2 regions of the Streptomyces rapamycinicus NRRL 5491 genome follow, and region 1 is predicted to be linked to the other one. Evidence: predicted binding sites of a transcription regulator. Region 1 holds the regulator's gene; the other holds the start of a gene.
What was found. Region 1 encodes HrcA, which represses chaperone genes, less so after heat shock. Its sites were predicted from a motif close to TTNGCACTCNGNNNNNCNGAGTGCNAA; they were not measured.

Region 1 (10,595 bases):
CTGCCACTTCTGGTGGGTCGGTTGAGGGCGGTGGGGTGGTTCTACCGGCCGGGGGTGGGGTCGGCCCCGTCCGTACCAGCGCATCGGCACGCGTCAACCTGCCCTGCAGTCCGCTCGCGGCCTCGGCCGCGCGCCGGTTCGTCCGTGCCGCCCTCGCCGACTGGGCCGCGCTCGAGGTCCCGGCCGCCGACCGGGTCACCGACCGGGTGGCGGACGAGGCCGTACTGCTGGTGAGCGAGCTGGTCACCAACGCGGTGGTGCACGCCGGCACCGCCGTCGAGGTGAGCTGTGCGCTGGATGTGTCGGACCGCGAGGGCGAGCCGCCGTCCCTGGTGGTGGAGGTGACCGATCACCATCCCACCCGGGTCGTGCGCGGCGATCCGCCGTCCGCGGACGAGCCGCCGGAGTACGCCGGGGGCCACGGGCTGCGGCTGGTGGCCGAGATCGCCGAATCCTGGGGGACGACCTACCGGCGGGCGACCAAGTCGGTGTGGTTCCAGATGGCGGTGGCGCCCACGGGCCCGGCCGCCGCGGGCGGCATGGGCTCGGGCTTCATGGACGCCGCGGCCGCCGTGGACGTCGGGGATGCCGTGGACGCGGCGAACGCGAACGCGGCCGGGCCGGACGGCGGCTTCGGGACGGGCGTCGTCCCCGGAGGCCTGGAATCCGCTCCTGAGGGCCTGGGGACCGTCGGTGAAGACCGTAAGGCGGCCGTCGAGGCCGTCGAGATCGTCGCGCCCGCGCAGGGCCTCGTCCCGGTCGGCCGCGACCCCGAGTGGACCCAGCGCGGCGCGCTCTCCTTCCTCGCTGAGGCCTCCGATCTGCTGGCCGGGCAGTTCGACGAGGACATGGTCACCTCGCTCGCCGGACAGCTGCTGGTGCCCCGGCTCGCCGACTGGTGCGCGATCTGGCTCGACTCCACCAGCGGTCCGCCGCGTCTCGCCCGGGTCTGGCACGCCAGCGAGGGGCGCATCGAGGGCCTGCGGCAGGTGCTGGAGAAGGAGCCGCCCCATGTGCCCACCGCCGTCCGCGGCAGCGCCGTGGAGTGGCCCTGGCCCGCCGACCCCGCCGCGTACGGGCCCGGTGGCGCGGCCCTCGCATGCCGGCTGGTGGCGGGCGGCCGCGCGCTCGGCACACTGCTGCTGGGGCGGGCCGGGCTGGTGCGGATGCCGGCCGAAGTGGTCGGCCTGATCGAGGACTTCGCCCGCCGCGTCGCCCTGGCGCTCGCCTCCGCCCGCCGCTACACCCGCCAGGCGACCATCAGCCGGGTGCTCCAGCGCGGGCTGCTGCCGTCCGTGATCCCGCGGATCCCCGGGGTCGAGTCGGCGGTGGTGTACGAGCCGACCGGCGAGATCTCCGCCGGGGGCGACTTCTACGACGTCTTCCCGGCCGGTGACGGCCGCTGGTGCTTCGTCCTGGGCGACGTCTGCGGGAACGGCCCGGAGGCGGCCGTGGTGACCGGCCTCGTACGGCCCTGGCTGCGGCTGCTCGCCCGCGAGGGGTACGGCGTGGGAGAGGTCCTGGACCGGCTCAACCAGCTGCTCGGCGAGGAGGCGGTGGAGCAGGCCGTCGAGGGCGCCGCGGAGGCCGTGGTGGCCGGTGTGGAGGCCGTGGGAGGCCCCGCCGGGGTCGTGGAGCTGGTGGACGGCGGCCTGGTCGGAGGCGCGGGGATGCCGACGGGCGGCGGCGTCGCGCGGTTCCTGTCGCTGCTGTACGGGGAGCTGGAGCCGCTGGGCGACGGCCTGGGCGTGCGCTGCACGCTGGCCAGCGCGGGGCATCCGCTGCCGCTGGTGCTGCGGCCCGACGGTGAGGTGCGGACGGTCGCGGCGCCGCAGATATTGCTGGGCGTCGTGGACGATGTGTCGTACGAGAGTGAATCGTTCGATCTGACGCCCGGGGAAACGCTGCTCTGTGTGACGGACGGGGTGACGGAGCATCGATCGGGCGACCGGCAGTTCGACGACGAGGACGGTCTGGCGGCGGCGTTCGCGCTGTGCGGGGGGCTGAGCGCGCGGCAGGTCGCGGAGCGGGTGCGCCGGGCGGTGGACGAGTTCGCGGCGGAGCCGCCGGACGACGACCTGGCGATGCTGGTCCTGAAGGTGCTCTAGGAGTGTCCGGCGGGTCGTGACGCCTGCGGCGGGCCACGCGGCGGAGCCGCATATCGATGCCTTCCCTTCCCCGCCCCTTCCCACAACTGGGGCTGCGCCCCAGCCCCCGGCCGCGTCGCAGGCGGCGTTGGTCGGGGCCCTGGCCGGTGAGCTGATCGCGGCGACGGTCGGCTCGTCGGGGCCCCGGGGGCCAGGGGCAGAGCCCCTGCCACGCGGCGGAGCCGCACATAGACGCTTCGGGAAGGGGCGGGGAGGGGAAAGCGGGCCCCGGCGTCTGGGCGCCGTCTCGTGGTCCCGGGTGGTGCCGGTCGTGCCGGACAATGGGGGCATGCCTTCCGTATTGCCTGATGGTGAGCCCATGCCCGAGGACGGCGCACTGCCCGCGACCGCTTTGGCGGGGGCGGAGCGGCGGCCGCTGGGGTTCTATCTGCACGTGCCGTACTGCGCCACCCGCTGCGGCTACTGCGACTTCAACACCTACACCGCCAGTGAGCTGCGCGGTTCCGGCGGGGTGCTCGCCTCGCGGGACAACTACGCCGAGCAGGTCGTCGAGGAGGTACGGCTGGCGCGGAAGGTGCTGGGGGACGATCCGCGGACCGTGGAGACCGTGTTCGTGGGCGGTGGGACCCCGACCCTGCTCGCGGCGGCGGACCTCGGGCGGATGCTGGGGGCGATCCGGGACGAGTTCGGGCTGGCCGAGGGGGCCGAGGTCACGACCGAGGCCAATCCGGAGTCGGTCGATCCGCGGTATCTGGCGGAGCTGCGGGAGGCGGGGTTCAACCGGATCTCCTTCGGGATGCAGAGCGCCCGCCAGCACGTCCTCAAGGTGCTGGACCGTACGCACACCCCGGGGCGCCCGGAGGCGTGTGTGGCCGAGGCGCGGGCGGCCGGATTCGGCCATGTGAACCTGGACCTGATCTACGGGACGCCCGGCGAGAGCGACGCGGATTGGCGGGCCTCCCTGGAGGCGGCCCTGGGGGCGGGCCCGGACCATGTGTCGGCCTATGCGCTGATCGTCGAGGAGGGCACCCAGCTGGCGCGGCGAATCCGGCGCGGCGAGGTGCCGATGACCGACGACGATGTGCACGCGGACCGCTATCTGATCGCCGAGGAGACCCTTACAGCCGCCGGGTTCGCCTGGTACGAGGTCTCCAACTGGGCCACCTCGCCCGCCGGGCGCTGCCGCCACAACGAGCTGTACTGGCGCGGCGCCGACTGGTGGGGCGCGGGCCCCGGCGCGCACAGCCATGTGGGCGGTGTGCGGTGGTGGAACGTGAAGCACCCCGGGGCGTACGCACAGGCCCTGGGCGAGGGCCGGTCACCCGGCGCGGGCCGGGAGTTGCTGTCCGCCGAGGAGCGCCGGGTGGAGCGGATCCTGCTGGAGCTGCGGCTGGTCGAGGGCTGCCCGCTGGAGCTGCTGCGCCCGGCCGGTGCGGCGGCCGCCGCTCGCGCCCTGGAGGACGGCCTGCTGGAGCCGGAGCCGTACCGGCGCGGGCAGGCCGTGCTCACGCTCCGGGGGCGGCTGCTGGCGGACGCGGTGGTGCGGGACCTGGTGGACTGAGGCGGGGGCCGTCAGCCCGTACGGAGCCCAATAGCCCGTACGGGAGCCCATTGCCCGTACGGGAGCCCATTGCCCGTACGGAGCCCAATGGCCCGTACGGGAGCCCATTGCCCTTCCGGGAGTCATCAAGCCCTTACAGCGGCCGTCAGCCCCTCACAGCGGCCGTCAGCCCCTTACGGCGGCCGTCCAAGCCCCTTACGGCGGCCATCAGCCCTGTGGGGCCGTCACGAAGTCGATCAGCTCCTCCACCCGCCCCAGGAGCTCCGGCTGGAGGTCCTTGTAGGAGTGGACCGAGGACAGGATCCGCTGCCAGGCGGCCCCGGTGTTCTCCGGCCAGCCCAGGGCGCGGCAGACGCCCTTCTTCCAGTCCTGGCCGTGCGGCACCGTCGGCCAGGCCGGGATGGAGAGGGAGGACGGCTTCACGGCCTCCCAGATGTCGATGTAGGGGTGGCCTAGGACCAGCACATGCTCGCCGGTGACCCGCGCGGCGATACGGGACTCCTTGGAGCCCGTCACCAGATGGTCGACGAGGACGCCGAGCCGGGCGTCCGGGCCGGGGGCGAAGTCGTCGACGATGGCGGGCAGGTCGTCGACGCCCTCCAGGTACTCCACGACGACGCCCTCGATGCGCAGATCGTCGCCCCAGACCCGCTCGACCAGCTCCGCGTCATGGCGTCCCTCGACATAGACGCGCCCCGCGCGGGCGACCCTCGCGCGGGCCCCCGGCACGGCGATCGACCCCGAGGCCGTGCGCCGAGGCGCGCTGGGGGCCGCCGCGCGCGGGCGTACGAGGGTGACGACACGCCCCTCGAGCAGAAAACCGCGCGGCTCCATGGGGAAGACGCGATGTTTGCCGAAGCGGTCCTCCAGAGTGACCGTCGGACCCTGGGCGGTCTTCTCGCAGCGGATCACGGCACCACAGAATCCGGTGGTGGCCTCCTCCACGACGAGGTCCGGTTCGGCGGGGACCTCGGGGGCGGGCCGCTGCCGCTTCCAGGGCGGGGTCAGGTCCGGGTCGTACTGTCGCATCCGGATGACGATAGCGCGCGACGGCCACCCGCTCCGGCAGGCGCACAACCGGGCGAACGACTAGGCGAACGACTAGAGCGACGGCTGGCCGGACACGCCGAAGCGGGCGGCCAGTTCGTCGCGTTGGGCCCGTACGAACGCGGCGTCCACGACGGAGCCGTGCCCCGGGACGTACCGCGCGTCCGCGCCGCCGAGGGCGAGCAGCCGGTCGAGCGCGGCGGGCCAGTGGCCGGGGATCGCGTCGGGCCCGGCCTGGGGCGTGCCGGACTCCTCCACCAGATCGCCGCAGAAGACCACCTCGGGCCGGCCGGGCACCAGGACTGCCAGGTCGTGGGCGGTGTGGCCGGGTCCCACATTGGCCAGCAGCACCGTACGGCCGCCCAGGTCGAGGGTGAGTTCCCCGCAGACCAGGTGGTGCGGGGAGGCCAGATGGTCCACGGCCTCGGTGGCGGCGTCCCGGTCCACCCCGTGGCGGATCGCGTCCTCGCGCAGCGTCTCCCGCTCACGGCGCAGCAGCTCGTCCAGCCCAGTGGCCCCGTAGACCTCGCAGCCCGCGAAGGCGGCCGAGCCCAGGACATGGTCGAAGTGCGGATGGGTGAGCGCGATCCGGGTGGGGCGGCGGCCGGTCAGCCGGGTGATCCCGGAGCGCAGCTCGGCCCCGGCGCGCAGGGTCGCGCCGGTGTCCACGACGAGGATGTCGGTCCGTCCGACGACCACGCCGACCGTCTCGTCCCACTCCGGCATCCGACGGCGGGCGACACCGGACGCGAGCCGCTCCCAGCCCGCCTCTTCCCAACACGTCTCCATACCGCGACGCTAGCTCAACGGGGATGGGGGAGAGTTGCTGACAGCGGCGGCTCTTGCCCATGCCACCACACCCCGCCGTACACTGGCGGAGGGGTTCTGGCACTCGTGCCCGGTGAGTGCCAGGCGGACGACCTGATGAGACCGCTGGACTGGAGGTGCGCGGGGTGCTCAGCGAACGCAGACTCGAGGTGCTGCGTGCCATTGTCCAGGACTATGTGGGCACGGAGGAGCCGGTCGGCTCCAAGGCGCTCACCGAGCGGCACCGGCTGGGCGTCTCCCCGGCCACGGTGCGTAACGACATGGCCGCTCTGGAGGACGAGGGCTTCATCGCCCAGCCGCATACGAGCGCCGGGCGGATCCCCACGGACAAGGGCTATCGCCTCTTCGTGGACAAGCTGGCCGGAGTCAAGCCGCTGTCCAGCCCGGAGCGGCGGGCCATTCAGAACTTCCTGGACGGCGCGGTCGACCTCGACGACGTGGTGGGGCGCACGGTCCGGCTGCTGGCGCAGCTGACCCGGCAGGTGGCGGTGGTGCAGTATCCGTCGCTGACCCGTTCGACGGTGCGCCATGTGGAGCTCCTCCCGCTGGCCCCGGCCCGGGTGATGCTGGTGCTGATCACCGACACCGGCCGGGTGGAGCAGCGCATGGTCGACTGCCCCAGCCCGGTCACCGAGGATTCGCTCGCCGATCTGCGAGCCCGGCTCAACAGCCGGGTCGTGGGGCGGCGTTTCGCGGATGTGCCGCAGTTGGTGCAGGATCTTCCGGAGTCCTTCGAACAGGAGGACCGGGGGACCGTCTCGACCGTACTGGCGACCTTGCTCGAGACGCTCGTGGAGGAGACCGAGGAGCGGCTGATGATCGGCGGCACCGCGAACCTCACGCGTTTCGTGCATGATTTCCCCCTGACGATCCGGCCCGTTCTGGAGGCACTCGAGGAGCAGGTCGTCCTCCTCAAGCTGTTGGGCGAGGCCAAGGACTCGGCTATGACCGTGCGGATCGGGCATGAGAATGCTCACGAGGGGCTCACTGCCACCTCGGTCGTCGCGGTCGGCTACGGTTCCGGCGACGAGGCGGTCGCCAAACTCGGCGTGGTCGGACCGACCCGCATGGACTACCCCGGAACGATGGGAGCGGTACGCGCAGTGGCACGTTACGTCGGACAGATCCTGGCGGAGTCGTAAGTGGCGACGGACTACTACGCAGTCCTGGGCGTGCCCCGTGATGCCTCGCAGGACCAGATCAAGAAGGCATTCCGGCGGCTCGCCCGCGAGCTGCATCCGGACGTGAACCCGGATCCGAAGACCCAGGAGCGGTTCAAGGAGATCAACGCCGCTTATGAGGTCTTGTCGGATCCGCAGAAGAAGCAGGTCTACGACCTGGGCGGGGACCCGAACGCAGGGCCGGGCGGCGGTGGCGCCGGCGGCTTCGGCGCGGGTTTCGGCAACTTCTCCGACATCATGGACGCGTTCTTCGGCACCGCCTCGCAGCGCGGTCCGCGTTCCAGGACCCGGCGCGGTCAGGACGCGATGATCCGGCTGGACGTGGAGCTCAGCGAGGCCGCGTTCGGGACCACCAAGGACATCCAGGTCGACACCGCGGTCGTCTGCACGACGTGCAGCGGCGAGGGCGCGGCGCCGGGCACCTCGGCGCAGACCTGTGACATGTGCCGTGGCCGCGGTGAGGTCTCCCAGGTGACGCGGTCCTTCCTGGGCCAGGTCATGACCTCGCGGCCGTGCCCCCAGTGCCAGGGCTTCGGCACCGTGGTGCCGACCCCGTGCCCGGAGTGCGCGGGCGACGGCCGGATCCGCTCGCGGCGCACCCTTACGGTGAAGATCCCCGCCGGTGTGGACAACGGCACCAGGATCCAGCTGGCCGGTGAGGGCGAGGTCGGACCGGGCGGCGGCCCGGCGGGTGACCTGTACGTGGAGATCCACGAGGTGCCGCACCCCGTCTTCCAGCGGCGCGGTGACGACATGCACTGCACGGTGACGATCCCGATGACCGCGGCGGCCCTCGGCACCAAGGTGCCGCTGGAGACGCTGGACGGCCTGGAGGAGATCGACATCCGGCCCGGCACCCAGTCCGGCCAGTCGGTCCCGCTGCACCAGCGCGGCATCACCCATCTGCGCGGCGGCGGCCGGGGCGACCTGATCGTGCACGTCGAGGTGACGACCCCGACCAAGCTGGAACCGGAGCAGGAGGAACTGCTGCGGCGGCTCTCCAAGCTGCGCGGCGAGGAGCGCCCGACCGGCGAGTTCAAGCCGGGGCAGCAGGGGCTGTTCTCGCGCTTGAAGGACGCGTTCAACGGGCGGTGATCCGGTGGTGAGCCGGTGCGGAGGGCATGACACGATGTGGCCATGTCCTCCGCGCTGACCGATCTTTACCGGTACCCGATCGTGCAGGCGCCGATGGCGGGTGGAGCCTCCTGCCCGCAGCTCGCCGCCACTGTCTCCGAGGCCGGTGGCCTCGGTTTCCTCGCCGCCGGCTACAAGACGCCGGAGGCGATGTATGAGGAGATCAAACAGTTGCGGGGGCTGACCAACCGGCCCTTCGGCATCAATCTGTTCATGCCGCAGCCGCCCAACCCCGACCCGGCCGCCGTCGCGGCCTACGGCGAGCGGCTCACCGGCGAGGCGGCCTGGTACGAGACCTCACTGGGCGACCCGGAGTCGGGCTCGGACGACGCGTACGACGCCAAGCTGGCCGTGCTCCTCGACAACCCGGTCCCGGTCGTCTCGTTCACCTTCGGCTGCCCGACCCGCGCCGTCCTGGACGCCCTCGCCAAGGTCGGCACCCGTACGGTCGTGACCGTGACCTCGCCCGTCGAGGCGCAGACCGCCCAGTGGGCGGGCGCCGACGCCGTCTGTGTGCAGGGCGTGGAGGCGGGCGGCCATCAGGGCACGTACAGCAATGACCCGGCCGCGGACGGGATGGGCGTCGGGCTCGGGCTGCTGTCGCTGATCACTCTGGTCCGGGAGTACGTCCAGATCCCGATCATCGCGGCGGGCGGGATCATGCGTGGTTCGCAGATCGCCGCGGCGCTGTCCGCGGGCGCGGTCGCGGCCCAGCTGGGGACCGCGTTCCTGGTGTGCCCCGAGTCCGGGGCGAACGCCCTGCACAAGCAGGCGATGACGGATCCGCTGTTCGGCCGTACCGAGCTGACCCGCGCCTTCTCCGGGCGCCCGGCACGGGGCCTGGTCAACCGCTTCCTGCGCGAGCACGGCCCGTACGCGCCCGCCGCCTACCCCCAGCTGCACCACATGACCTCCGGTCTCCGTAAGGCGGCCGCGAAGGCGGGCGACCCCCAGGGGATGGCGCTGTGGGCCGGGCAGGGCCACCGGCTGGCGCGTGACCTGCCCGCCGCGCGGCTGGTGGAGACGCTCGCGGTGGAACTCGACGCGGCGCGGGCCGCGTTGGGCTTTCAGCCCCAGCGGGGTGCGGTGTCGTGACCGCCCCGGTGTTCGTGGCCGACTCCCTGGCGGGGGCGGCCGCGGGGGCCCGGGTCTGGCTGGAGGGCCCGGAGGGGCGCCACGCGGTGTCCGTAAGGCGGCTGCGCGTCGGTGAGCCGGTGGTGCTGACGGACGGTCACGGTACGGGCGTCCAGGGCACTGTGGCGGCCGTGGAGGGCAAGGACCGGCTCGAGGTCGCGGTGGACGAGGTGCGCCGGGAGGCCGCCCCGGACCCGAGGATCACCGTCGTCCAGGCGCTGCCCAAGGGCGACCGGGGTGAGCTGGCGGTGGAGACCATGACGGAGACCGGTGTGGACGCCGTCGTGCCGTGGTCGGCCGCCCGCTGCATCACCCAGTGGAAGGGCGAGCGCGGCCTCAAGGCGCTCGGCAAGTGGCGGTCGACCGCGCGCGAGGCGGGCAAGCAGTCCCGTCGGCTGACCTTCCCCGAGGTCACGGACGCGATGACGACCCGGCAGGTTGCCCGGCTTCTCGCCGAAGCCCAATTCGCCGCCGTACTCCACGAGGAGGGCGGGGAACCGCTCGCCACGGCCCAACTGCCCGCGAGTGGCGAGATCGTGCTGGTCGTCGGGCCCGAAGGGGGCGTGACGCCGGAGGAGTTGGCGGCCTTCGCCGAGGCGGGCGCGCGGCCGTACCGGCTGGGCCCGAGCGTGCTGCGCACCTCCACGGCGGGAACGGCGGCCGCCGCGCTGCTGCTCGGCCGCACCGGCCGCTGGGGGTGAGAGGCCCCTCCGGGGGCCCCTCCGGGGGCCCTCGCCAGGTACGTCCGCACCTGGCCGAGGACGGCCTTCCGGTTCGCGCCGGCCGATGGGAACCTACCCCCTATGGGGGTATTGAGCCAGGCAAGGCAGGCACGACGGACACGGCAGACGAGACGGGCACGGCGGACAGGACGGGGACGGACGCTCTTCGCCGTCGCGGCGGTCGGCGCGGCGGCGGTCGCGGTGACGGCATGTGAGCCGACCGGCGGCGGCATCAGCTCCGTGACGGTCGCGATCACCACGGACCAGGTCGCCACCGAGGCGCTGGAGCGGGGCGGTGTCGGCGTCCGCTGGATGAGTTGCAACGCCGAGTTCAGGAACGGCCGTACGGCGGGTGCCGCTTCGCCCTCGCGGAGCGACTCGCAGAGCGAGCGGTCCGGGGAGACCGACGCACGGGTGGACTGCCACGGCAGGACCGACAACGACAAGGACGTCAGGATCAGGGGCCGGGTCACCTACGTCCGGGAGGACCACTGCGTCCGGGGCGACTTGACCGGTCAGGTGGACGGCCGGAAGGTCTTCGAGGCGAATGTGATCGGGGAGTGCCAGGGCGGCGGCTCGGACACCGGGAGCCCCCGGCCGACCCGCAGTCCCACCCGGGAGCACCGGACCACGGAGGCCCCCGAGCCGACTCGCAGCCCTCCCTGGGAGCACCGGACGACTGAGGCTCCTGAGCCGACCCGTAGCCACCCTTGGGAGCACCGGACCACGGAGGCTCCCGAGCCGACCCGCGGCCACCCCTGGGAGCATCCGTCCACCGAGGGCGGCGCAGGCCAGGTCGGTGCCGATGACGGCGCCGGTGAGGACGGTAAGGGCGGCACCGGGGGCGGCGGCCGGAGCGAATAGTCCGCGATCGCTTCCG
Region 2 (10,595 bases), 1.2 Mb from region 1:
GCGCTCTCCGCGTCGTACGAGGCGCTCGCGCACCGCCACGATCCGCGTCCCGGGCACCGCTGAGCCGGGCCGGTCCCGCCCGCACGCGCCCACCCCCGATACCGGTCGCTGTTTCGCCCGGTGGCTGCCCTTCCAAGTCACCGTCACCCCCACCCTCACGCTGACGTACCGGAAAGAGCCGCTTCGCCATGACTACCGCCGACTCCGCACGGCTCCGCGCCCAGCTCGACACCCTGACCACCGAGGCGTTCCGCCCCGAGCTCGCCGAGATCGACCGGCTGGAAACCCTCGAGATCGCCCGGATCATGAACGCGGAGGACGCCGCCGTCCCCACCGCCGTCGCCGGTCAGCTCCCCCGTATCGCCGCCGCCATCGACGCCATCGCCGTACGGATGTCCCGTGGCGGCCGCCTCCTCTATACGGGCGCGGGCACCGCCGGGCGGCTCGGGGTGCTCGACGCGAGCGAGTGCCCGCCCACCTTCAACACCCGGCCCGAGCAGGTCGTCGGGGTGATCGCGGGCGGCCCGGACGCCGTGGTGACCTCGGTCGAGGGCGCGGAGGACAGCGCGGAGCTGGCCGCCCGGGACCTCGACCGGCTCGGCATCGGGCCCGACGACACCGTGGTCGGCGTCTCGGCCTCCGGCCGCACCCCGTATGCCGTGGGCGCGGTCGAGCACGCCCGGCGACGCGGCGCGCTCACCGTAGGGCTGTCCTGCAACTCCGGGTCGGCGCTCGCCGAGGCGGCCGACCACGGCATCGAGATCATCGTGGGGCCGGAGCTGCTCACCGGCTCGACCCGGCTGAAGGCGGGCACGGCCCAGAAGCTGGTGCTCAACATGATCTCGACCATCACCATGATCCGGCTGGGCAAGACCTTCGGGAACCTGATGGTCGATGTGCGCGCCTCCAACGACAAGCTGCGCGCCCGTTCGCGGAGGATCGTCTTCCTGGCGACCGGCGCCTCCGACGAGCGGATCGAGAGCGCGCTGGCGGCCACGGACGGCGAGGTGAAGAACGCGATCCTCACCATCCTGGGCGGGGTCGACGCCCCGACCGCCGAGAAGCTCCTCGCCGAGACACACGGCCATCTGCGCGCCGCCCTGGAGTCGGCCACGGGGTGAGCCCGGGACTGGTTCCCGGATACGCACGGACCCCGCATCCGCGCGGACCCGCACCCGCACGCACCCGCACCCGCACGCACCCGCACGGACCCACACCCGCACCCGCACGCACCCGCACGGACCCACACCCGCACCCGCACGCACCCGTACGCACCCGCACCCGCACGGACCCGCACGCACCCGCACCCGCATACGCCGTCGGGGCGGCACCCCTGGGAGAGGGTGCCGCCCCGACGTTTGGACGGTACGGACCGACCGGCGAACGAACGCGCCGAATCGATCAGAAGTCCATGTCACCGCCCGGCATGCCGCCCGGAGCGCCCGCCGGGGCGGCCTTCTCCGGCTTGTCGGCGATGACGGCCTCGGTGGTGAGGAACAGCGCGGCGATCGACGCGGCGTTCTGCAGCGCGGAGCGCGTGACCTTGGCCGGGTCGATGATGCCCTCGGCGATCAGGTCCACGTACTCACCGGTCGCGGCGTTGAGGCCGTGACCCGGGGTCAGGTTGCGCACCTTCTCGACCACGACGCCGCCCTCGAGACCGGCGTTGACCGCGATCTGCTTCAGCGGGGCCTCCAGGGCCAGGCGCACGGCCTGGGCACCGGTGGCCTCGTCGCCCTCGAGCTCCAGCTTCTCGAAGACCGAGACGGTCTGGAGCAGGGCCACGCCACCACCGGCGACGATGCCCTCCTCGACGGCGGCCTTGGCGTTGCGCACCGCGTCCTCGATGCGGTGCTTGCGCTCCTTGAGCTCGACCTCGGTGGCGGCACCGGCCTTGATGACGGCCACGCCGCCGGCCAGCTTCGCCAGGCGCTCCTGGAGCTTCTCGCGGTCGTAGTCCGAGTCCGAGGACTCGATCTCGGCGCGGATCTGGTTGACGCGGCCCTGCACCTGCTCGGTGTCGCCGGCGCCGTCCACGATCGTGGTCTCGTCCTTGGTGACCGTGATCTTGCGGGCACGGCCGAGCAGGTCGAGACCGGCGTTCTCCAGCTTGAGGCCGACCTCCTCGGAGATGACGGTGCCACCGGTAAGGATGGCGATGTCACCGAGCATGGCCTTACGGCGGTCACCGAAGCCCGGGGCCTTGACGGCGACGGACTTGAAGGTGCCACGGATCTTGTTGACGACCAGGGTCGCCAGGGCCTCGCCCTCGACGTCCTCGGCGATGATCAGCAGCGGCTTGCCCGACTGCATGACCTTCTCGAGCAGCGGGAGGAGGTCCTTCACGCTGCTGATCTTGGAGTTGACGATCAGGATGTACGGGTCGTCGAGCGACGCCTCCATACGCTCCATGTCCGTCGCGAAGTACGGGGAGATGTAGCCCTTGTCGAAGCGCATGCCCTCGGTGAGCTCGAGCTCGAGCCCGAAGGTCTGCGACTCCTCGACGGTGATGACACCTTCCTTGCCGACCTTGTCCATCGCCTCGGCGATGAGCTCACCGATCTGGGTGTCGGCGGCGGAGATGGAGGCGGTGGAGGCGATCTGCTCCTTGGTCTCCACATCCTTGGCCTGCTCGAGCAGCTGGGCGGAGACGGCCTCGACGGCCTTCTCGATACCGCGCTTGAGCGCCATCGGGTTGGCGCCCGCGGCGACGTTGCGGAGGCCCTCCTTGACCAGCGCCTGGGCGAGGACGGTCGCGGTCGTCGTGCCGTCACCGGCGACGTCGTCCGTCTTCTTCGCGACCTCCTTGACCAGCTCGGCGCCGATCTTCTCGTACGCGTCCTCGAGCTCGATCTCCTTGGCGATGGACACACCATCGTTGGTGATCGTGGGGGCGCCCCACTTCTTCTCGAGGACGACGTTACGGCCCTTGGGGCCGAGGGTGACCTTGACGGCGTCGGCGAGCTGGTTCATCCCGCGCTCGAGGCCGCGCCGCGCCTCCTCGTCGAACGCGATGATCTTGGCCATGTGAAGTGGTCCTCCCAGAGACGGGGTGGATTGCTCCGGACCGCGCTGGCGCCCGCGACGGACGGCCTACCTGCCGCGCGGTTCCTTACCCCGCACGGCCTGGCGGGCCTCACCGACCCGGTCCTTCTGTCACTCTCAACGTCAGAGTGCTAACGCCAATGATTAGCACTCGGACCTATAGAGTGCAAGCGCCCATAGGGCATCCTCAAGGGGTGGTGGCCGGGCGACGGGTGGGCGCAAGCGCCCGAAGGGGCGGCAGGGCCCGGGGAGCCATGGCACCAGGCATGCCGAAGGGCCCGTATCCTGTTCGGGACACGGACCCTACGGACTTATTCGTTTCAGCTGCGTCGCGTCGGCGCGTCAGCCTACGGCCACGCGGACCATGTCGGCCTGCGGGCCCTTCTGACCCTGCGAGATCTCGAACTCGACCCGCTGGCCTTCCTCGAGGGTGCGGTACCCGTCCATCTGGATCGCGCTGTAGTGGACGAACACGTCCGCACCACCGTCGACCGCGATGAAGCCGTACCCCTTCTCCGCGTTGAACCACTTGACGGTGCCCTGAGCCATTCCTAACTCCCCTATTGCTGGCCCTTGCGCAGGACCGCACTCCGCGGACCCGGGTCAGACCTCACCCCCCGGATGTGGGGGGTGTGCGCCGGAACGCGTCGACCGCCGCTGAATGTATCCGTCCCAACGCCCTCTGCAACAGGTCAATCGGACGAGAATTCTGGGCACGGCCGAACGGTTAAAAGTGAGAAATTATGTGAAGTTCGGGCAAGCCGGGCCGGACATAGCACACCAACCCGACAATTCGCGCTCACACTTTACGCACAACTTGACGAGTTCTCATATGTGGCTCCGACCCCGGAGCCGTCGGGGAATCCGGCCAACTGTATCGCGATTCCACAGACGGAATCGCCCCGTCCGGTTGTCCCCGGACGGGGCGATGCCAAAGGTGAGGAGGGGGACGCGGGGTCAGCAGCCGCCCGCGACCGCCGGGATGATCGAGATCCCGGCGCCGTCCGGGGTCGCCGTGGCCAGGCCATCGGCGAAGCGGACGTCGTCGTCGTTGACGTAGACGTTCACGAAGCGGCGGAGCTTGCCGGTGTCGTCCAGAACGCGGGCCGAGATGCCCGCGTGGTTCTTCTCCAGGTCCGCCAGGACCTCGGCCAGGGTCGCACCCTCGGCGGAAACCTCGGCCTGGCCGCCGGTGTAGGTGCGCAGGATGGTCGGGATTCGGACGTTGACGCTCATGCGAGTCCAGCCTCTCGGAACGAGTCAAGGGTGGGGCGGATGATGGCGGAGGGACCCGTGGTGGGGGCCACCGCGTCGAGGGTCTTGAGGCCGTCGCCGGTGTTGAGCACGACGGTGGTCAGGGACGGGTCGAGCAACCCGTCCTCGATCAGCTTCTTGGTCACGCCGACGGTCACGCCGCCCGCGGTCTCCGCGAAGATCCCCTCGGTGCGGGCCAGCAGCTTGATGGCGTCGACGATCTGCTCGTCGTTCACGTCCTCCACCGCGCCGCCCGTACGGCGGGCGATGTCCAGGACGTACGGGCCGTCCGCGGGGTTGCCGATGGCCAGCGACTTGGCGATGGTCCGCGGCTTCTGCGGCCGGACGACGTCATGGCCGGCCTTGAAGGCGGCGGAGACCGGGGAGCAGCCCTCGGCCTGGGCGCCGAAGATCTTGTAGGGCCTGTCCTCGACCAGACCGATCGCGATCAGCTCCTTCAGCCCCTTGTCGATCTTGGTGAGCTGGGAGCCGGAGGCGATCGGGACGACGATCTGGTCCGGCAGCCGCCAGCCGAGCTGCTCGCAGATCTCGTACGCCAGGGTCTTGGAGCCCTCGCCGTAGTACGGCCGCAGATTGACGTTGACGAAGCCCCAGCCCTCGCCCGCCGGGTCGCCGATCAGCTCGCTGCAGAAGCGGTTGACGTCGTCGTAGTTGCCCTCGATGCCGACCAGCTCACCGCCGTAGACCGCGGCCATGACGACCTTGCCCGCCTCCAGGTCGTGCGGGATGAAGACGCAGGAGCGGAAGCCCGCACGGGCGGCCGCGGCGCCCACCGCGCCGGCGAGGTTGCCGGTGGAGGAGCAGGAGAGGGTGGTGAAGCCGAAGGTGCGGGCGGCCTGGACGGCGATGGCGACGACCCGGTCCTTGAAGGAGTGGGTCGGGTTCCCGGAGTCGTCCTTGATGTGCAGCTCACCGGTGACGCCGAGCTCACGGGCGAGGTTGTCGGCCTTGACCAGCTGGGTGAAGCCGGGGTTCAGGCTCGGCAGATCCGCCACGTCCGCCGGGACGGGCAGCAGCGGGGCGTAGCGCCAGATGCTGTTCGGGCCGGCTTCGATCCGCCGGCGCAGCCCCTCCGGGTCGCCGGCCGGGAGCTCGTACGCGACCTCGAGGGGCCCGAAACAGGCCTCGCACGCGAAGATCGGACCCAGCTCGAACCGCTCACCGCACTCCCGGCAGGACAATGCGACGGCGGGGCCGAAGGCACCGGAGGCGGAGGAAGTGGTTGAGCTTTCTACTGACTGCACAGCCATGGATGGCGAGGCCCTTTCTCCTCATCTTCCTCGCGACGCATTTCGCCACGAGACGGAATTGGCACCTTCCCGAGCTGGGAGCCTCGCTGCGGAATGCGAGATCAGCTGGAGGGTTGCCGGGGCTTCAACGGGCCGTTCCCTCTGCCCCTCTGGATGAGCGGTATGGCACCGGGCGGACCCGGGGCGTTTGTCGGCACGGGCCTCGTCGGTACCTCGGTACCTCGGTAAACACCGAGGTCGACCCCGACATACGACGGCCATGTGCGTTGTTCAAGACTGTAACCGAAGGCCCGGATGGTTGAGCTAGCCGTCCGATGCGCGAGATGGATCACAGCGATCACAACAGGCCCGATCACAACAGGGGAGACACACAGGTGCTGGATGAGGTGGAGCGCTGGCTGAAGCGTCGCTCCTGGTCTGCCGACGACCGTCCGCTGGATCGCCTGCCGGCCGCGAAGCGGGCCGCGGGGACGACGGTGAGCGTGGTCCTGCCCGCCCTGAACGAGGAGGCCACGGTCGGTGAGATCGCCGACACGATCCGGCGTGAGCTGATGGGCGGGGCTACGCCGCTGGTGGACGAGCTGGTGGTGCTGGACTCCGGTTCCACGGACCGCACCGCCGAGGTCGCCGCGGCGGCGGGCGCCACCGTCGTCCCCCGCGACTCGCTGCTGCCCCGGCTGCCCGCGCTGCCCGGCAAGGGCGAGGTGCTGTGGCGGTCCCTGCTCGCCACGAGCGGCGACATCGTCTGCTTCATCGACGCCGACCTGCGGGAATTCGAACCGCGCTTTGTCTCGGGGATCGTCGGTCCGCTGCTGACCGACCCCACGCTGGAGCTGGTCAAGGGCATGTACGACCGCCCGCTCGGCGAGGTCGCGGGCCAGGGCGGCCGGGTCACCGAGCTGGTCGCCCGCCCGCTGCTGAATCTGCACTGGCCCCAGCTGGCCGGATTCGTCCAGCCGCTGGGCGGGGAGTACGCGGCGCGCCGCTCGCTGCTGGAGCGGCTGCCCTTCCCGGTCGGCTACGGCGTCGAGCTCGGGCTGCTGGTCGACGCGCTGCACACGGTGGGGCTCGACGCGCTCGGCCAGGTGGACATCGGGGTGCGCAAACACCGCCACCAGGACGGGCAGGCGCTCGGCCGGATGGCGGCCGCGATCTACCGCACCGCACAGCTGCGGCTGGCCCGGGGCCACTTGGTGCGGCCGCGGCTGACCCAGTTCGACCGGGGCGAGAACGGCTTCGAACCGCGCACCACGCCCGTGGACACCGAGGAGCGGCCGCCGATGATCGAGATCCCGGAGTACACGGCGCGCCGCGCGGCGTGAACGCACGGCGGGACGCGTGGCACAGCGCGGCACGGCGCGACGTGACGCGCGGCATGGCGTGACGCGTGACGGGCGGCATGGCGTGACGCGCGGCATGGCGCCGGGCTGCGGCTCGGCACCCACGGCGGGGGCCGAACCTTGGCCCCCACGGAGGGACAGCGTCCTGGCGCTTACGTGGCCGGAACCGGAATAGCACCTACGGGGCAAGAAACCGTACGTACGTTTGCGCGGGGCCGCGCCTGGCTAGGCTCGCGACATGGCAGTTCCGCGCACCGCCCCGATCCTGGTCGCGTCCAACCGCGGCCCGGTCTCGTACACCCTGGGCGAGGACGGCTCGCTCACCGCCCGGCGCGGCGGTGGCGGGCTGGTCTCCGGGCTCAGCGCGATCGGCCCCGAGTCGGGTGGGGTGTGGGTGTGCGCGGCGCTCGGCGAGGGCGACCGCGAGGCGGCCCGGCGGGCCGGGGACAGCCATCTGAACCCCGGTGACACCGGCGGCCAGCAGGTGCGGATGCTCGACATCGCGCCGGACGTCTTCGCCGCCGCGTACAACGGCGTCGCCAATTCGGTGCTGTGGTTCGTCCACCACCTGCTCTACCAGACCCCCGTCGAGCCGGTCTTCGACGCGGAGTTCGCCGAGCAGTGGGCGGCCTACGAGAGCTATAACGCGGCCTTCGCGGACGCGCTCGCCCAGGAGGCGGTGGACGAGGCCGTCGTCCTGGTGCAGGACTACCACCTGGCGCTGGTGCCCGCGTTGCTCCGCGAGCGCCGCCCCGACCTGCGGATCGGTCACTTCTCCCACACCCCCTGGGCCCCGCCGGACTACTACCGGCTGCTGCCGGACGACGTCGCGGCGGGGGTGCTGCGCGGCATCCTCGGCGGCGACCGCGCCGCGTTCCTCACCGAGCGCTGGGCCACCGCCTTCGCCGACTGCTGCGCGGCGGTGCTGGGCGCGGAGATCGTCCGGGACGGCGACGGTGGCGGTGGCAGTGGCGGCGGGGACGGTGGCGACGGGGACGGTGGCGGTGGCGGCATTGCGACGGCCGTGCGCTTCGAGGGCCGGGAGACCCGGCTGGGCGTCCACGGCCTGGGCGCGGACGCGGACTTCCTGCGGCAGCGGTCGCGCGAGGCCGATGTGGACGAACGGCTGAGCACTCTGCGGGCGCAGATCGGGCCGGGCCGGAAGTCGATCGTCCGGGTGGACCGTACCGAGCTGTCCAAGAACATCGTGCGCGGGCTGCTGGCCTACCGGCGGCTGCTGGAGACCCGCCCCGAGTGGCGCGAGCGCGTGGTGCACGTCGCCTTCGCCTACCCCTCGCGCCAGGACCTCGCGGTCTACCGCGACTACACCGAGCGGGTGCGGCGGATCGCGGACGAGATCAACGAGGAGTACGGCACGGAGGGCTGGACCCCGGTCGCCCTGCATGTGAAGGACGACTTCGCCCGGTCCCTCGCGGCCTACCGGCTGGCGGACGTGGCGCTGGTCAACCCCATCCGGGACGGGATGAACCTGGTGGCCAAGGAGGTCCCGGTGGTCTCCGAGCGGGGCTGCGCGCTGGTGCTGTCCCGGGAGGCGGGCGCGTACGCCGAACTGGGCGAGGACGCGCTGGTGGTGAACCCGTACGACGTGGAGGGCACGGCCCGCGCGCTGCACGAGGCGCTGCGCATGAGCGACGGCGAGCGCGCGGACCGCACCAAGCGGCTCGCCGCCGCGGCGACCGCGCTCCCGCCACAGGCATGGTTCCTGGCGCAGCTGCGGGCGCTGTAGACCGCCGCTGTCCGGTGGGTCCGGTGGGTAGCGGCCGCCGTACCGGCGAGCCCTACGCGGCTTCGCCGCTGACCGCGGCGGCCAGGGCCGACAGCAGGTCCACCACGCCCGCCGGGCCGTCGACCACCAGGTCGGCCCGCTTGGCGAGCTCGGTCACCTCCGTGCTGCCGCTGCACACCAGCACCCCCGGCACCCCCTCCTCGCGCAGCCGCTCCACCGCCGCGAACGCGGCCAGGTCGCCAAGGTCGTCGCCCGCGTAGAGCACGGCTTCCGCGCCCGTCCGCCGTACGTACTCGGTGAGCGCGACACCCTTGTCCATGCCCGGCGGGCGCAGCTCCAGGACGAAGCGGCCGGGCTCGACCATCAGCCCATGGCGCTCGGCGAGGGCGTGCAGCGGCACGCGCAGCCGCTCGAACGCGGCCTGGGGGTCCTCGGCGCGGCGGGTGTGGACGGCGACGGCTCGGCCCTTGTCCTCGATCCAGGTGCCGCGCGAGGCGCCGTGCTCCTCGAGGACGGCGGGGAGTTCGGCCTGGGCGGCGGCGACGCCGGGGTGTGGTTCGGGCGCCTGGACCTCGCCGCTGCCCGCGTCCCAGCGCTCGGCACCGTAGAGGCCGAGGACGACGAGCCCGTCCAGCCCCTCGGCCCCGGCGAAGCCGCCGTACCGTACGGCGATCTCGGCCGGGCGTCCGGTGATCACCGCGACGGAGCGGATCCGCGGGGCCAGCCGGGAGAGCGCGGGGACGGCGCCGGGGTGGGCGCGGGCCTGGTCGGGGTCGGGGACGATCTCGGCGAGGGTGCCGTCGAAGTCGAGTCCGACGACGGCGCGGCCGGGCCGTTCGAGGAGGGCGGCGAGGCCCTCACGGCCGGCGGAGGTGGTGGGTACGGGGACGGGGTGACTTCCCATAGCGCTGCCCATGGCGGCGACCCTACCGGGCCCGGCGGCACGGCGGGCTTCGCCCGGGCGTCCCCCCGGTGAACGGCCCACGGGCGCCCGGCCGGTCAACGCACCCGCGCACCCGGCCGGTCAACGCACCCGCGCGCCCGGCCGGTGAACGGCTCGCGCGCGCCCGGCCGGTGAAGGCTCGCGCGCCCGGCTGAGGAACGCGCCCCGGCCGTCCCGCCGACGATGTGCGTCAGCGGCGTTCGCGGCGCTCGTCCCTGATCCGACGCAGCCGGTTGACGGTCACCGGGTCGTGCTCCAGGGCCCTGGGGTCGTCCAGCAGCGCGTTCAGCAGCTGGTAGTAGCGGGTCGGGGAAAGGCCCAACCGCTCCCGTATCGCCCGCTCCTTGGCGCCGGGGCCCGGCCAGCCGCGCCGCTCCACGGCGAGCACGGCCAGGTCGCGCTCCGACAGCCCGGCATCCGGGCCCGGCTCCTGCCCCTCGAGCTGATCTCGGTCCTCGACCTGACCTTGATTCTCAACTTGGCCCTGACCCTGGCCCTGGCCCTGGCCCTCGGCCTGGTCCTCGGCCTGGTCCTTGGCCCGCCCCTGGCCCTCGACCTGCTTCTGGTCCTGCTCCCCGACCTGGTCGGCGGGGTCGTCGGATGGGCCGGGGCCGGGCGTGTCCACTGTCATGCCCCCGCATTCTCCATGGCGTCGGCCTCCCGCTGGATCTGGCCCAGCACGCTCGCCGGGTCGCCGCCCTTGGCCACGGTCGAGCCGATCTTCTGCTTGATCAGCTTGCTGACCTCCGCCCAGGAGGTCTTGTCGGCCGGGTAGAACTCCGCGCTCTCCAGCTCGTCCAGGAACCGCCACAGCCGCTTGTACTCACGGTCGCCGAGCATCGTCTGCTCGACGGCGGTGGTCACCGGCAGCAGGTCGTACTCGGTGACGAAGTCCAGCACGTTGTCCTCGGTGTAGACGAAGTCGAGGAACTTCCCGATCTCCTTGCGGTGGCCGTTCTGCTTGAAGGCCATCAGCCAGTCGGCGACGCCCATCG

Region 2: the regulator HrcA is predicted to act here: its motif matches at 3,190-3,216, upstream of groL (chaperonin GroEL).

What each region holds. Positions count from the first base shown of each region.
Region 1 covers NZ_CP085193.1:7,885,569-7,896,163, forward strand. Annotated here, with positions in the region: gene LIV37_RS32775 (ATP-binding SpoIIE family protein phosphatase) at 36-2,108, shown strand; gene hemW (radical SAM family heme chaperone HemW) at 2,437-3,669, shown strand; gene LIV37_RS32785 (DUF3097 domain-containing protein) at 3,877-4,698, opposite strand; gene LIV37_RS32790 (MBL fold metallo-hydrolase) at 4,771-5,505, opposite strand; gene hrcA (heat-inducible transcriptional repressor HrcA) at 5,670-6,686, shown strand; gene dnaJ (molecular chaperone DnaJ) at 6,687-7,820, shown strand; gene LIV37_RS32805 (nitronate monooxygenase) at 7,863-8,954, shown strand; gene LIV37_RS32810 (16S rRNA (uracil(1498)-N(3))-methyltransferase) at 8,951-9,694, shown strand; gene LIV37_RS32815 (hypothetical protein) at 9,917-10,579, shown strand.
Region 2 covers NZ_CP085193.1:6,697,666-6,708,260, reverse strand. Annotated here, with positions in the region: gene LIV37_RS28225 (MurR/RpiR family transcriptional regulator) at 1-63, shown strand, start outside; gene murQ (N-acetylmuramic acid 6-phosphate etherase) at 189-1,121, shown strand; gene groL (chaperonin GroEL) at 1,402-3,027, opposite strand; gene LIV37_RS28210 (cold-shock protein) at 3,388-3,594, opposite strand; gene LIV37_RS28205 (MoaD/ThiS family protein) at 4,003-4,281, opposite strand; gene thrC (threonine synthase) at 4,278-5,570, opposite strand; SAM riboswitch class I at 5,589-5,730, opposite strand; gene LIV37_RS28195 (glucosyl-3-phosphoglycerate synthase) at 5,945-6,892, shown strand; gene LIV37_RS28190 (alpha,alpha-trehalose-phosphate synthase (UDP-forming)) at 7,149-8,657, shown strand; gene otsB (trehalose-phosphatase) at 8,710-9,573, opposite strand; gene LIV37_RS28180 (DUF3263 domain-containing protein) at 9,791-10,009, opposite strand; gene LIV37_RS28175 (extracellular solute-binding protein) at 10,228-10,595, opposite strand, start outside.